DNA from 2 places in the Fictibacillus arsenicus genome. Region 1 is predicted to be linked to the other one. Evidence: riboswitches for the same ligand, from Rfam matches in the RefSeq annotation. Region 1 holds a riboswitch; the other holds the start of a gene.
What was found. A riboswitch is a leader RNA that binds a small molecule or an ion and turns the genes downstream of it on or off. The one in region 1 is predicted to bind lysine.
Positions count from the first base shown of each region.

Region 2: linked by a shared signal. The riboswitch ahead of lysA (diaminopimelate decarboxylase) and the one ahead of ABE41_RS15635 (Na+/H+ antiporter NhaC family protein) in region 1 are both predicted to bind lysine.

Region 1 is NZ_CP016761.1:3,052,270-3,059,715, forward strand. Features, by position in the region: gene ABE41_RS15630 (sodium-dependent transporter) at 1-1,469, opposite strand, end outside; gene ABE41_RS15635 (Na+/H+ antiporter NhaC family protein) at 1,659-3,248, opposite strand; lysine riboswitch at 3,391-3,572, opposite strand; gene yunB (sporulation protein YunB) at 3,676-4,530, opposite strand; gene ABE41_RS15645 (dihydrofolate reductase) at 4,587-5,069, opposite strand; gene ABE41_RS15650 (thymidylate synthase) at 5,066-5,860, opposite strand; gene ABE41_RS15655 (YunC family protein) at 6,253-6,555, shown strand; gene ABE41_RS15660 (hypothetical protein) at 6,590-6,802, opposite strand; gene ABE41_RS15665 (DUF72 domain-containing protein) at 6,898-7,446, opposite strand, start outside.
Region 2 is NZ_CP016761.1:2,348,778-2,356,223, reverse strand. Features, by position in the region: gene spoVAD (stage V sporulation protein AD) at 1-550, shown strand, start outside; gene spoVAE (stage V sporulation protein AE) at 552-902, shown strand; gene ABE41_RS12140 (stage V sporulation protein SpoVABEA) at 903-1,499, shown strand; gene ABE41_RS12135 (spore germination protein) at 1,465-2,937, shown strand; lysine riboswitch at 3,004-3,180, shown strand; gene lysA (diaminopimelate decarboxylase) at 3,274-4,596, shown strand; gene ABE41_RS12125 (peptidylprolyl isomerase) at 4,665-5,099, shown strand; gene ABE41_RS12115 (DUF309 domain-containing protein) at 5,315-5,827, opposite strand; gene ABE41_RS12110 (segregation/condensation protein A) at 5,964-6,707, shown strand; gene scpB (SMC-Scp complex subunit ScpB) at 6,714-7,307, shown strand; gene ABE41_RS12100 (hypothetical protein) at 7,321-7,446, shown strand, end outside.

The sequences.
Region 1 (7,446 bases):
GTTTTCCATTTCACTAAGCTTAGTAAGAACCCAAGTACGATAACACCAATAGCAACAGCTAATCCATACGTAACGACTAATCCAGTCGGATATCCGCCATAGTTTTCAGCAATGTTTTGTTTAATGTTATCAAACATCATGTAGCCAAGAAGAATTGGTGTTATAACACCAAGGCATATTTTCCACCATAATCCTGTTCTTAAATCCGAAATAACATTCGCATGATCTTGAAGTCCCTTCATCTGTTTGAAGAACCAAGCGATAAGTACAACTTCAACAAGACCTGCTAATGTAATTCCAAAGTTGTTAATGAAGTAGTCTGTAATATCAAGCATGTACAATCCGCCTTTTGTTGCGAAAAGTAAAGAGATTACAGAAGCAACTCCTCCACCCATAAGTACTGCTTTTGTTCTGGAAATTCCGAATTTATCTTGTAATGCTGCAACATATGTTTCAACGATTGAGATTAGCGATGTCATACCCGCAAATACAAGTGTTAAGAAGAACATTGTTCCGAAGAAGGCATTTCCTCCTGGGAACTCATTAATAATTGCCGGGAAGACTTCAAAAGCGAGTCCGATACCGCCTTTTACAACTTCAGCAACAGGCAGCCCTTGCTGCATAGCCATGAATCCTAGTGCTGCAAAAACTCCGATACCAGCAAGAAGTTCAAAACCTGAGTTTGCAAATCCAGTTATAAATGCATTGTTATTAATATCAGATTTCTTTGGCAGATAGCTCGAATACGTCACCATGATTGCAAAAGCAATAGATAATGAGAAGAAAATCTGACCGTAAGCCGCTACCCATACCTTACCGTTATTGATCATACTCCAGTCAGGTGAGAAGAACGTATTTAATCCTTGACCTGCACCTTCAAGAGTTACTGCACGAATAACAATTAATAAGAACATAATCACTAGAGCAGGGATAAAAATTTTATTGAATCTTTCAATACCTTTTGAAACGCCCTTATATAATACTAATAGCGTTACTACCCACACGATTAAAAGCGCAATTACTACTCCTGGAACAAGACCGCCAACCTCGCCTGGCTTAGCACTTAATTGCAGCACTTCACCGTAAAAGAAATCAGAAGGCTTGTCTCCCCATGTAAGATTTAAAGAGTAAATAGAGTACTTGAGTGCCCATGCAATGATTACTGCATAATAAGTTGAGATGACAAACGCTACAAATACTTGCCACCATCCAAGCCATTCCGCATTCTTGTGAAGACGGAAATAAGATAGCGGTGCTGATCCTCTGTACTTATGTCCTAGTGTAAATTCCAGGATCAATAAGGGAATACCTGCCGTTAATAGTGCTACTAAGTAAGGGATAAAGAATGCTCCTCCACCGTTTTCATAAGCAACAGCTGGAAATCTCCAGATGTTACCCAATCCGATCGCAGAACCGACTGCTGCTAAAATAAAACCGTAGCGGCTTCCCCATTGTTGCCGATCTTCCATTGTTGTTTCCCCCTTTTTGATAAAGTCAAAAATTTTACAATTGTTACTGTTTTCTGACTATTCTGGGTTTAGTATATTACAATTAAATGAATCCTGTCAAAATGTTTTTAGTAATTTTGTCGTAATATAGCGAATCAGGTCGTATAAATATAAGAAAAAGTGCCCGGTTTAAAACCGGGCACTTCCAAATTAAGCTCTTATTGTATTTTTATTAACACTATCTTTACCGGACCATTTTTTTATTAGGACTATTGAAACAGCGAAAACAGCAAATGCTGCAAGCAGTCCGATCCAAACACTTCCTGTTAATCCTAATGCTAAATAGCCAATGGCTGAAATAACAGCGGCAATTAAACTATAAGGAAGCTGCGTCATTACGTGATCGATATGATGGCTTCCCGCTCCTGTAGAAGAAAGAATGGTTGTATCAGAAATTGGTGAACAATGGTCTCCAAATACTGATCCAGCAAGTACTGCAGCTAATACAGGCAGCATAAGTTCAACATTCGTAGAAGCTGCAATCTCTGCAGCAATAGGAAGCATTACACCAAAGGTTCCCCATGATGTACCTGTCGCAAAGGCCATAAGACCAGACAATACAAATAATACTAACGGCAGATAAGCCAGGTTCATGTGCTGATCCACTAATCCAGCTAAATATTTTCCTGTTCCGAGACTATCGATTACTGAAATAATCGTCCACGCAAAAATTAAAATCGTTACAGCACCCATCATGGATTGTGCGCCTCTACCCAATCCTCTTGCTAATCCAGAAGCTCCCATCTTTTTAGGCAAGAAGAAAAGGATTGCTGTAGCTAAACCAATTAATCCTCCATAAAGCAGAGACTTCGGTACATCTGTATTTTCAAAAATGGATAGAAGAGTAACCTTTGTAGGTTCTTCTAGACCCTTTACATTTTCAATACCAGTATAGAACATGAAACCAACTGTTGCTGCGATTAAAAGAACGATCGGCCACACAAGGTCTCTCACTTTTCCTTTATCACTTTCTTCAAGCTTAATGCCTTCACCAATTGCTCCTTTTTTCTCTGGATCAATAACTTCTCCAGTAGCTAAAGCACGTTGTTCATGCTGTTTCATCGGACCGAAATCCAATTGAAAATAAGCAACTGCAAATACCAAAATAAGTGCAAAAACTGCATAAAAATTCATTGGAATCATTTGAATAAAAGCACTAAACGCTGAAATATTTGTGATCTCATGAGTTGCTAAAATCGTTCCAATAATACCGATAATATAAGCACCCCAGCTTGATACCGGAGAGATTACACAAACAGGCGCAGCCGTTGAATCTAGATAATAAGCAAGCTTAGCACGTGAAATTCTGTGGCGGTCTGTTATAGGTCTGCTAACATTTCCGACAGCTAATGAATTGAAATAGTCATCGATAAAAATTACTAGTCCAAAAACCACTGTCAGAATTTGAGCACCTCGTCTAGTCTTTACTCGGGAGATAGCCCATTCACCAAAAGCGCGGCTTCCGCCAGCCATGGAGATAATACTTGTCATCATTCCCAAGATCAATAGGAACAATAGAATATAGACGTTCCACTCGTTCAGGGCTCCATCTGAAATAAAATGCCCTTTAACAATCGTTCCAATCTCTTTCAATGTTGCTCCAATATTAAAGTCATGAAGCAGTAATGCGCCTGCTACAATCCCCGCCCCTAGCGAGATAAGTACTTGCCTAGTTAAAATAACCATTAATATGGCTAATACTGGCGGTATTAATGAATAAATCGAATTCTCAAATTCCATGATGTTCCTCCTTCTTCTAATTAGCCATCCATGTTGAGGAGTTTATACAGGACGCTGAGGAAAAAAAGACAAAATAAAAAGCGATTAATAGACAAGGAAATAACCTGCTATCAATCACTTAAGTAATTTATGGTTTTCCTCATCGATCAGTAGTCCTCCACTGCGTAGTTACCCTCGCAGTGACAGTTTTACACTTATTTAGTGTAAACCCAGCAAAAATGAACAGACCGTCATTTTTTGCTTCGGCGGAAGTTCCTTTCCTTTTTCTTCACAGACGTCACTCTCTGAAAAAGTACTCTTAAAATCCGCTCCTCTACCCCATCGGTGATAGGCTTAAAGACATATAAAATTTAAAATTCACTTATCATTATAACAAAGTTCGCATATTGGTCAACCCTGATAGAAGTTGTTAATTTAAGGAAGCCTTTTATTCAGCTGATTCATCTGCAACTTCATCGGCAGCACTTTCCTCTATTGCCTCAGCATTTTCTTCCTTCTTCTTTTTAGCATCTTCTTTATCTTTTATATTGGGATCAATTGGAAGTGCTGGCTGAATCGGATCTCCTGATTGATTATAATAAATCGGTACTTCTCCAGGAATAAACTGTCCCATGATCTGTATCGGTCTCGTAACTGTAGCTGTTTCAGTAGCAAAAGGGATAACTACTTTCGCCTTTACCGTGACAATGATATTAATTGAGATCCACGTATTATTAATACCAACCGTTTCAATTTTCTCTTCGATGTCTGTGTTTACATCGCCTACGATCGTAAACTTAATCGGAATTTTCGGACCTAAGTTTGCGAGTAAAGAGTTTTCAGTTGCCTGCCCCAATGGGATAGACATAATTACTCCGGGTTCATTTGAATGATTTTTTGATAAACCTAATTCATTTGACTCAATACTTTTCGGAATACGGCCTTCTTCAATTTCCTTCAAAAACTCTTGAACAACAATGGCTGATTGATTTTGTACTTTATTCACTATTTGCTGGTTCACACCTGCATATACAATATTCCCATCTTTATCTTCTTTAGAGACTAGAATGTCTTGCATATCAATCGAATCAAACAATTTATTAATAATGGCTTCATTAATCGCCAAGGATGCGATCTCTTCTGTTTTTCTTTGAGCTACATGCATCAAAGTAGGTTCAATTCCACGGTCCACCAGCCACAATCCTTGAAGTGTGATAAATACAAAAAGAGTAAAGGAAATAAGCACAACATATCGAAACGGAAGCGGCCCTTTTCGCAGTCTCATTTTTTTTCGTTTAAACAAAAGGTAACCCCCCTTTCCTACAATGTATGCAGACAAGAGGGGGGCTCATTCGAGTTTTAAGACTTAATTTTTTCGTATACTACCAATTCATGAGGATATTTGTTTTTTTCATCAACGATTCCTTCTGTCCGGGATACCTCTTTCCACTCGTTATCATTTAATTCAGGAAAATAAGTATCGGCTTCAAACGTATGATGAATCTCGGTAATATATAAGCGGTCTGCAACAGGAAGAAACTGCTTGAAAATCTCTGAACCGCCTATTACACATATTTCTTCAGCATTTATTTGCAGTACTTCATCTACAGAATGAACAATAGTTGTCCCTTCTGCCTCATAACTTTGATCTCGGGTAACTACGATATTTTCTCGACCAGGCAGCGGTTTGCCGATCGATTCATATGTTTTTCTGCCCATAACTATTGGTTTCCCCATCGTTGTTTTCTTGAAATGCTTTAAATCATTAGGAAGGTACCACGGCAGATCATTATCTTTTCCGATGGCCCGGTTTTCATCCATAGCTACGACAAAAGAAATCATACACTCACCTCACCTTTAATATGAGGATGCGCCTCATAATCAACGAGTTCAAAATCATCAAAAGTAAAATCAAAGATATTTGTAACACTCGGATTCAATTTCATTTTAGGCAGTGGCTTCGGTTCCCGTGTCAGCTGCAGCTCAACCTGCTCGATATGATTCAGATAGATATGAGCATCACCAATCGTATGAACGAATTCTCCAGGCTTCAGACCGGTCACCTGAGCCACCATCATCGTTAATAGGGCATATGAAGCGATGTTAAACGGAACACCCAAGAAGCTGTCAGCAGAGCGCTGGTATAACTGACATGAGAGCTTTCCATCTGCAACGTAAAACTGAAACAGCAAATGACATGGAGGCAAAGCCATATTTGGTACATCTGCAGGATTCCATGCTGAAACAATCAATCTTCTTGAATCAGGGTTATTTTTAATATCATTAATCACGTTTGAGATTTGATCGATTGTATCCCCGTTTGGAGCGGACCATGAACGCCACTGATGGCCGTAAACAGGTCCTAAATTTCCCTCTTCATCTGCCCATTCATCCCAGATTCGAACTTTGTTTTCTTTTAGATAGGCGATATTTGTATCACCTTTTAAGAACCATAAAAGTTCATGAATGATTGATTTTAAATGAAGCTTTTTTGTTGTCACGAGGGGAAAACCATCTTCCAAGTCAAATCTCATTTGACGTCCAAATACAGAGACCGTTCCAGTGCCTGTCCGATCTTCTTTTTTCGTGCCATTATGTAAAATATCTTGAAGAAAATCCAAGTATTGTTTCATTTTTATCGCCTCCTATTTTTCTTGGGCAGTTTTCGTAACTGTGATTGCTATTGGAAGATGTTGATTTCCGCTCCAGGTGCTCGCTTTCCGCGGGGCGTGCGGTGAGCCTCCTGGCGCTTTGCGCCGTTAGGAGTCTCACCTGTCCGCTCGTCCCGCAGGAGTCTCGCACCTTCCGCTCCAATCAACTTTTCAACGAAGATTTTTCTAAAAATGTCCGTAGCAATAATCTTTTAGAAAAAGCCATTTCCTATTATCGTATCACAGAGGGCAGTCCTGTCCAATCTTTAGATTAAATTCTTTTTTGTTCATTATTTCGCCTTAAAATTAGCTTCAACACCTAACACTTTTTCCTTTTTTACACATAAAAATAGTAAGGAGAAAGGAGTGGAAGCATGTTAGAGATGAACCCGATTTTAATAGAAGGACATCCGTTTACCGCTGTCACCCTTCGTTTGCCAAAAACAAATTTTATGGCTGTTTTTAACGAGAATGGATATATTATGTGCGGAGCTTTAGATGTAGCCTTATTGAACGAAAAGTTAGCAGACCGTAAAATTATTGCAGGGCGTGCTGTAGGAGTAAGAACGATCGAGCAGCTGCTGGATGCACCTTTAGAATCTATTACACTTGAAGCAAGGGAAAAAGGTATTGAGGTTGGTATGCAAGGGAGAAAAGCACTTTTAAAGATGCTTTAAAAATAAAAAACTGCGCAGCATCGCGCAGTTTTCTTTATGCTTTAAAACGGTCTCTGGTGACTTTTAATGAGATTAGATTGATACATAACACCAGTGTCAGAAATTGAATCCGTTCAGAGTTGTTTGTAAATATGTAGATAAATAGCAAATAAACGCCACTGACGACAAACGCAATCTGTAAGTAGTACATCATCTGAATCAATTTTTTGAAATCCAAGGTGATCCCCACTTTCTTCATCCAGCTCACGTTATTTAATTCACCTTAATAGTATATCAGGCTGTTTACTAAATTGAATCTTTTATTACCTTTTGAAATTAATTTGTAATATTAGGAAATTAATTTTAAAATAAATCGAGCTGGCGGGGTGCCAGAAAATCGTATTGTATATCTAAAAGATCGATCATTTCCTTTGCATTATCTGCTGCATCTCCGCCTGAATTGTTGTTAAACAAGATTGTAAGGTTCTTAGTTTCGGAAGCTAACGTCTGAATGCGCTCTTTCCACTCCAGCAGTTCTGCTTGATTATAACGGTACAAATAACGGACTTCTCTCCAATTTGGCTGTCCTGAATTGTTCCATCCGTATACGTTTCTGCCATGCAAACGAATCAGTGTTTTTTCCTCTGTTGTATGCATGACAATCGGTATAGAACCGCTCCCTGCCTGCGGCTCATCGCAAACCGTGTGTATCCACTGTTCTTCGTCTATGAACCGAAGTGTTTTTTCCTTCATCTCTTCACTAAACCATGTTTGATTCCGAAACTCTAAAGCTACTGGAATATCACCCATCATCTCTTTTGCATATCGAAGATCCTGAACATTTTCTTTTTTACAGTCGAACCATGGCGGATACTGAAAAAGAACCATCTCCAGTTTTCCTGAAGTGATCAC
Region 2 (7,446 bases), 700 kb from region 1:
AAAACCAGATACAGCAACATTTACCGTGACTGGAGCAGGTGCGGCACTAGTAAGTAAAGAGGTATCAGATATAAAGATTACTTCAGCTACAGTAGGAAAGGTTGTAGATCTGGGTATTAAAGATCCTTTTGATATGGGTTCAGCTATGGCTCCTGCCGCGGCAGATACGATTGCTGCCCATTTTAAAGAGATGAATGTCTCACCTGACGAATACGATCTTATCGCTACGGGAGATCTGTCAGGTGTCGGAGCCCCAATAGTAAAAATGCTTCTTAAAGAACAAGGATATGACATTTCTGATAATCACTGTGACTGCGGTTTAATGGTCTATCGTTCAGATCAGCAAGTGTTTGCTGGGGGAAGCGGTTGTGCATGTTCGGCAGTCGTAACTTATGGCTATATCCTGGATGAAATACGAAAAGGAAACTTAAAGAAGGTGATGATGGTCGCTACAGGTGCACTGTTAAATCCTGTGATGGTCCAGCAAAAAGAAACAATTCCAACTGTCGCTCATGCAGTAGTTTTAGAGCGGGCGGAAGGAGGTATGTAAGATGGAATTTCTATGGGCCTTTATTGTAGGGGGACTAATTTGTGTAGTTGGTCAATTAATGATGGACATTTTAAAATTGACACCTGCCCATGTTACATCATCATTTGTTGTAATTGGAGCTTTTCTGGATGCTTTCGGTATTTATGATAACCTCATTAAATTTGCAGGAGCCGGTGCTACTGTTCCTATCACCAGCTTCGGACACTCATTGCTGCACGGAGCAATGGCAGCAGCTGATGAACATGGATTTATCGGTATAGCAATGGGGATTTTCGAATTAACTTCTGCAGGTATATCATCTGCTATTCTTTTTGGATTTTTAGTTGCAGTTATCTTCGAACCAAAGGGGTGATTGAGGGTGAAAAAACGGGTTATTTTTATAACTGATGGAGATCTTTATGCGCTTCGGGTTGTTGAACATGCTGCCACAATAATTGGCGGACGCTGTATTTCACAGTCTTGGGGAAATCCGACTAAAAAAAGCGGTGAAGAACTTGTTGAAATGATCCGTAAAACCCCTCATGATCCTGTGCTTGTAATGTTTGATGACTGTGGCTTTAAAGGTGAAGGTCCTGGTGAGCAGGCTATGAGAATTATTCATCAACAAGAGGACATTGAAGTTATCGGTGCGGTTGCAGTCGCATCTAAAACGCATTTTGCAGAATGGACAAAGGTTCATTGTTCGATGGACAGATATGGTGAACTCACTGAGTTTGGGATTGATAAAAGCGGAGTGCCTGATTTGGAAACTGGAAGAATCAATGGGGATACGGTCTATATTTTAGATGAATTGAATCTTCCTTTCATTATCGGGGTAGGGGACATCGGCAAAATGGCCGGATTTGATTCCGTAGAAAAAGGAGCTCCCATTACTTTGAAGGCAATCAATCTCATTTTAGAAAGGAGCGAATCTCATGGCAAATACAAAAAACAAAACACCGATCAGTAAAAACATTGAAGAGAACGAAAAGTTCTTAAAGGACCGTCTTGGTATCGGAGTCAGTTTTGATGTTGGGGTACGCAAGATTTTCGTGCTTAAAAAAGAGCTTCAGCTTTACTATTGCACGGGCCTCTGCGACAGTGAATTTATTATAATGCTTTATCGCGAGCTTATGGATATGGATCATGGCCACAGATCTCCTGGGAAAGTAAAGGAACTTGTACATAATCACCTGGCCCATCAGCAGGTTGAACTTACAAAATCACTTGATGAAGCGGTAGACCGTATGCTTTCAGGATTGATCGTCATTTTTCTTGATGGTGAGGAAGAAGCGTTTATTGTAGACGTGAGAAGCTATCCGGGAAGGTCACCAGAAGAACCGGATATTGAAAAAGTTGTAAGGGGAGCTCGTGACGGCTATACAGAAAACATCATTATTAATACAGCTCTTACGAGAAGAAGAATACGGGATGAAAGACTTAGACATGAAATTCTGCAAGTAGGCGAACGATCAAAGACGGATATCTGCATTTCATATATCCAGGATGTTGCTGACCCTGGTCTGGTAGATCTTATCAGAAAAGAACTAAGCAAAATTGAAATAGATGGGATTCCCATGGCGGATAAGACCATTGAAGAGTTTATCGTAAAGCAAGGCTGGAACCCGTTTCCACTCGTACGGTATACAGAAAGACCAGATGTTGCCGCGCAGCATTTAATGGAAGGGCATGTACTAATCATCACGGATACTACACCAAGTGTAATGATCACACCGACTACACTTTTTCATCACGTCCAGCACGCAGAAGAATATCGGCAAACACCATTTATCGGTGCCTTCTTAAGATGGATTCGTTTTAGCGGGATAATCATGTCCGTTTTTTTGGTGCCGATGTGGCTTTTATTTTCAATGCAACAACAGCTGCTGCCTGACTTTATAGACTTTATTGGACCTAATAAAACAACGAATATTCCATTGTTCCTGCAAATTTTGTTTGCTGAAATTGGGATTGATATTTTAAGGCTGGCCGCCATTCATACTCCAAGCTCACTTTCAACGGCAATGGGGCTGATTGCTGCAATTCTGATCGGTCAAATTGCAATAGATGTTGGTTTGTTTGTTCCAGAGGTTATGTTGTACGTGGCCATAGCAGCAATTGGTGGGTTCTCGACCCCAAGTTATGAACTTAGTGTAGCGAATAAAGTAGCCAGACTTGTTCTTATAGTATTAGTGGTACTGTTTAAGGTCCCAGGCTACATGATTGGAGTAACGTTGTTTATTCTTTACTTAAGCACCATAAAAAATTTAAACACGCCATATCTATGGCCGTTCATACCATTTAATCCAAAAGCGTTTTTGCAGATTCTTGTACGGGTTGCCGTGCCGCTGTCAAAAGTGCGTCCTAGCATCGTACATCCGCAGAATAGAAAAAAGCAGCCAAACTAATGTATCTGTCCCTTGTGGATTAAGAAAAATTATGCTAAAATTCATAATTAATTCAATATATGCCTCATTTGAGGTAGAGGCGCAAAACGAATAAGTAGCATATGGAGTTCATGGAAGACGATGAAATATGACGAAAGGTCAATTTGCCGAAGTGTAGAAGGAGATCCATTTCTTTTTATGCTGGGCCGCTGCTGAACAAGCAGCGGACTGTCACTACAACAGTAGTGGAGAGCTATTCCGACATGAGGGCACGGTCAAGACAGCCTGCCTTAATTACGGCTGTCTTTTTGTATTGTCGGGATTGAATTCTCCATCATCATGGAGAGGGGATTAATTGTGAATTTACATGGCACAGCTAAAATCGGAGAAAATAATCATCTTTGGATAGGCGGAGCAGATACGGTCGAACTTGCAAAAAAGTATGGCACACCGCTTTATCTATATGATGTTTCTTTAATAAGAACTAGAGCGAGAGGATTCAAGAAAGCATTTGAAGAAAAGGGTGTTGGATATCAGGTAGCATACGCCAGCAAAGCATTTTCTTCCATCGCGATCATTCAGCTCATGGATCAAGAAGGGTTAAGTTTGGATGTTGTATCCGGCGGGGAACTTTATACAGCACTCCAAGCAGAATTTCCTGCAGAACGGATCCATTTTCATGGCAACAACAAAAGTGTTGAGGAATTAGAGTTCGCACTTAAAGCAGGAGTAGGTTGTATTGTAGTAGACAATTTTTATGAAATAAATCTTTTAAAGACACTTTGCAGACAAGTGAATAAGAAAGTCAAGATCTTATTGCGACTTACACCTGGTATTGAAGCCCATACACATGATTACATCATAACCGGGCAGGAGGATTCTAAATTTGGTTTTGACTTAGGAAGCGGTCAAGCAGATAAGGCGTTGCAAGAAGTCCTTGAGTCTGAGTTTTTCGAGGTACTTGGCATACATTGTCACATAGGTTCTCAAATCTTTGAAACGGAAGGTTTTACGTTAGCAATTGATAAGCTGTTTAGCCACTTTGCGATTTGGGAAGACAGCTATCAATATTTTCCTCGAGTAGTGAATCTAGGGGGAGGTTTCGGTATTCAATATACTTCTGATGACACACCTCTTGAGCCAGAACAGTATGTAATGGCAATGATTGATGAAGTTAATCGTAAAATGGCTCAATTCGAAGGAAAATCAATGCCTGAATTATGGATTGAACCGGGAAGATCGCTCGTTGGAGATGCTGGGACAACGATCTATTCGATCGGTTCACAAAAAGAGATTGAAGGCGTTAGACATTATGTTTCAGTTGATGGCGGTATGACAGATAATATCCGTCCAGCCCTTTATCAAGCAAAATATGACGCATATACAGCAAACAAGATGAACGATAAGCCTGCCCAGACAGTATCAATTGCAGGAAAGTGCTGTGAGAGCGGGGATATGCTCATTTGGGATTTGGAGCTGCCTGAAGTGACGGATCAAGATTATCTTTCTGTATCTTGTACAGGAGCGTATGGATACAGTATGGCAAACAATTATAACCGAATACAGCGTCCAGCAGTTGTCTTTGTAGAAAATGGTGAAGAACAGCTTGTCGTTAAGCGAGAAACTTACGAAGACTTAGTTAGACAGGATGTACCCCTTAAATCAAAGGTTTTTGTGTAAATTAGTTTACGAGGATGTCATTTCACCGTACAATGGTAGGTGAATGAAACATAAGGAGGCCTATTTTAATGAAAAAAGGTTCAATCGAATTTGAAAATGGTGAAAAGATATTATTTGATCTATACCAAGAAGAAGCACCTGGAACTGTAGAAAACTTTGAAAAGCTAGCAAACGAAGGATTTTATAATGGAGTAACATTCCACCGTGTAATTCCTGGTTTCGTAGCACAAGGCGGAGATCCAACTGGAACTGGCGCAGGGGGCCCAGGTTACTCAATTCCATGTGAAACTGAAGGAAATCCTCACAAACACGTAGCAGGATCTCTATCAATGGCTCACGCTGGCCGTGACACTGGTGGAAGCCAGTTCTTTATCGTACACGAGCCTCAGCCGCATTTGAATGGTGTTCACACAGTTTTCGGACAAGTTACTGAAGGAATGGATACTGTTTTGCGCATTAAGCAAGGCGATGTAATGAAAGAAGTTAAGGTTTGGGAAGAATAATCATTAGTTCACTAAAGCTCCGGGTCTCCGGAGCTTTTTTTATGGAAATAGAAGAGGAGGGTCTGTCGGAAATTTCGATAAATATTTTAGATGTGGAAAAAGCGGCCATTACCATGGATAAATTGAAAATTACCCTGATAAAAAACATAAATTTATACGTTATGCAAAAAAATCCTTGCCGGGTACCGCGAATGGCAAGGATTCTAGCACATTTTTTATAAAGTTCGTTTTTTCTGCAATTTTTGTTTTTCTCTTTCTTCGATAACTGGAGTTCTGTCTCTTAATCTATGCTTATGAATGATTTGATCATCAGGAATTCTCTTTGTTTTCCAATCTTCTTCTGTTTTTGCTGATTTTTTTAAGCAAGCGTGAAGAAGAGGATGGCTCATAGGGAGTGCAATAGAAGTAAATTCTTTCTGCTGATCAATTTCTTTTTTTCTGTTCTCTAGTACTTCAAATAAGGTATCAACATCCAATCCTAATTCAATCAAAGCATTTCTTTCTTCATAGAGTTTTTGAATTCCGCTTGTTATCATTCTTTTTGCACCGTTCATATTACTGCGTCTTTGGTGGTAAAGAGCTACAGCGATCTGGATGAGCCCCGGCCATAGGTTTCCTTTCATACCTTCGTTCTTCCAATGCTCCTCGAGTACTTCATGGCACTCAAAAAAATCTTGATCAGTATGGAAATAAATTAAATAATCAATCCAAGCTTTCGGATAATTCAACTTTGTCCCCACCCCTTTGCTTTTACGCATTTAGTTTAACATAGGCTTCTTACGAATAAAAATACAGCTTCTGAATGTTGAAATTATGATATAATTTTATAATACAAAAAACGTTGATAAAAACTGGGGAAATGTTATGCAATATAGTGTGAAGCTTGATGGATTTGAAGGTCCGCTTGATTTGTTGCTTCATTTAATTCAAACATACGAAGTAGATATTTATGATATACCTGTAGCGATAATTACGGAGCAATACTTGCAATATATACATACCATGAAAGAGCTTAAACTGGATGTTGCCAGTGAATATTTAGTGATGGCTGCAACTTTGCTTGCGATAAAAAGCAAGATGCTACTGCCGAAGCATGAAGATGATTTTCTTGATCAGCAGATGGAATTAGACGTGGAAGAAGATCCGAGAGACGAATTGGTGAGAAGGTTAATCGAATACAGGAAATATAAGTTTGCAGCAGATGAATTAAAAGAGAGAGAAGCTGCAAGAAGCTTAGTTTATACTAGAGAACCGCTTGATTTAAGCCAGTTCGAAAAAGATGAAACAGCTCAGCAGGTAACAAATGTAACGCTTTATGACATGCTGCAGGCAATGCAGAAAGTCTTTCAGGAAAAAGTGACTCGGTCACCAAGACAAACGACGATAGAACGGCAAGAAATACCGATAGAAACCAGAATGGACCAGATTAAACAATCACTTCTTTCTGTTGGAGGAAAAAGACGTTTTACCGATCTTTTTGATAAAAGCTCAAAAGAATTTGTAGTAGTTACTTTTTTGGCCATTTTGGAATTAATGAAAGTAAAAAGTATTAACTGTGAGCAGCAAGACCATTTTAGTGAAATTTATATTACCATGATAGAGGAGTAAAAGGATTTGGAACGAGATGAAATAAAAGCGGTTATTGAAGGTTTGCTCTTTGTCAGCGGGGATGAAGGCATAGACAGAAAACAAATTGCACAAGTGCTTGAAAAAGACAGCGGGGAAATAAATGAGATTATTGATGAGCTGAAAAAAAGCTACCTTTCACCTGACAGAGGGATGACGATTGTTGAATATGCGGGATCACTTCAGTTCGTAACGAAACCAGATCATGCAGTTTATTACGAGCGGCTTGTTGAAACTCCTGGTCACTCCACTCTTTCACAAGCGGCTCTTGAAACTTTGGCGATTATTGCTTATAAACAGCCGATTACAAGGTCTGAAATCGAAGAGGTCAGAGGCGTGAAGACAGAAAAACCACTTCAGACTTTATCTGCAAAAGGCCTTGTAAAAGAGGTCGGAAGAGCAGAAGGAACTGGGAGAGCTATCTTGTACGGCACGACCAAAGCATTTTTAGATCATTTCGGCCTTCAGTCGATTAAAGAACTGCCTCCGCTCCCGGAGAACATCCAGGAGGAGAGCGTGGAACAGGAAGCAGACCTATTCTTTTCGAAGTTTCAGGAATCTATATCTTTTGAAGATAACTAAGGGGGAAGCTGATTTGCTGATTCATCATATTGATGGTAGAGAATTAGAAAAAGAAAAACCGAATACATCAGAGGATTTCTTTAACCGTTCAGAAGCATCCTACGAATTAAATGGTGAAAAACATACTTTTCATCTTCTC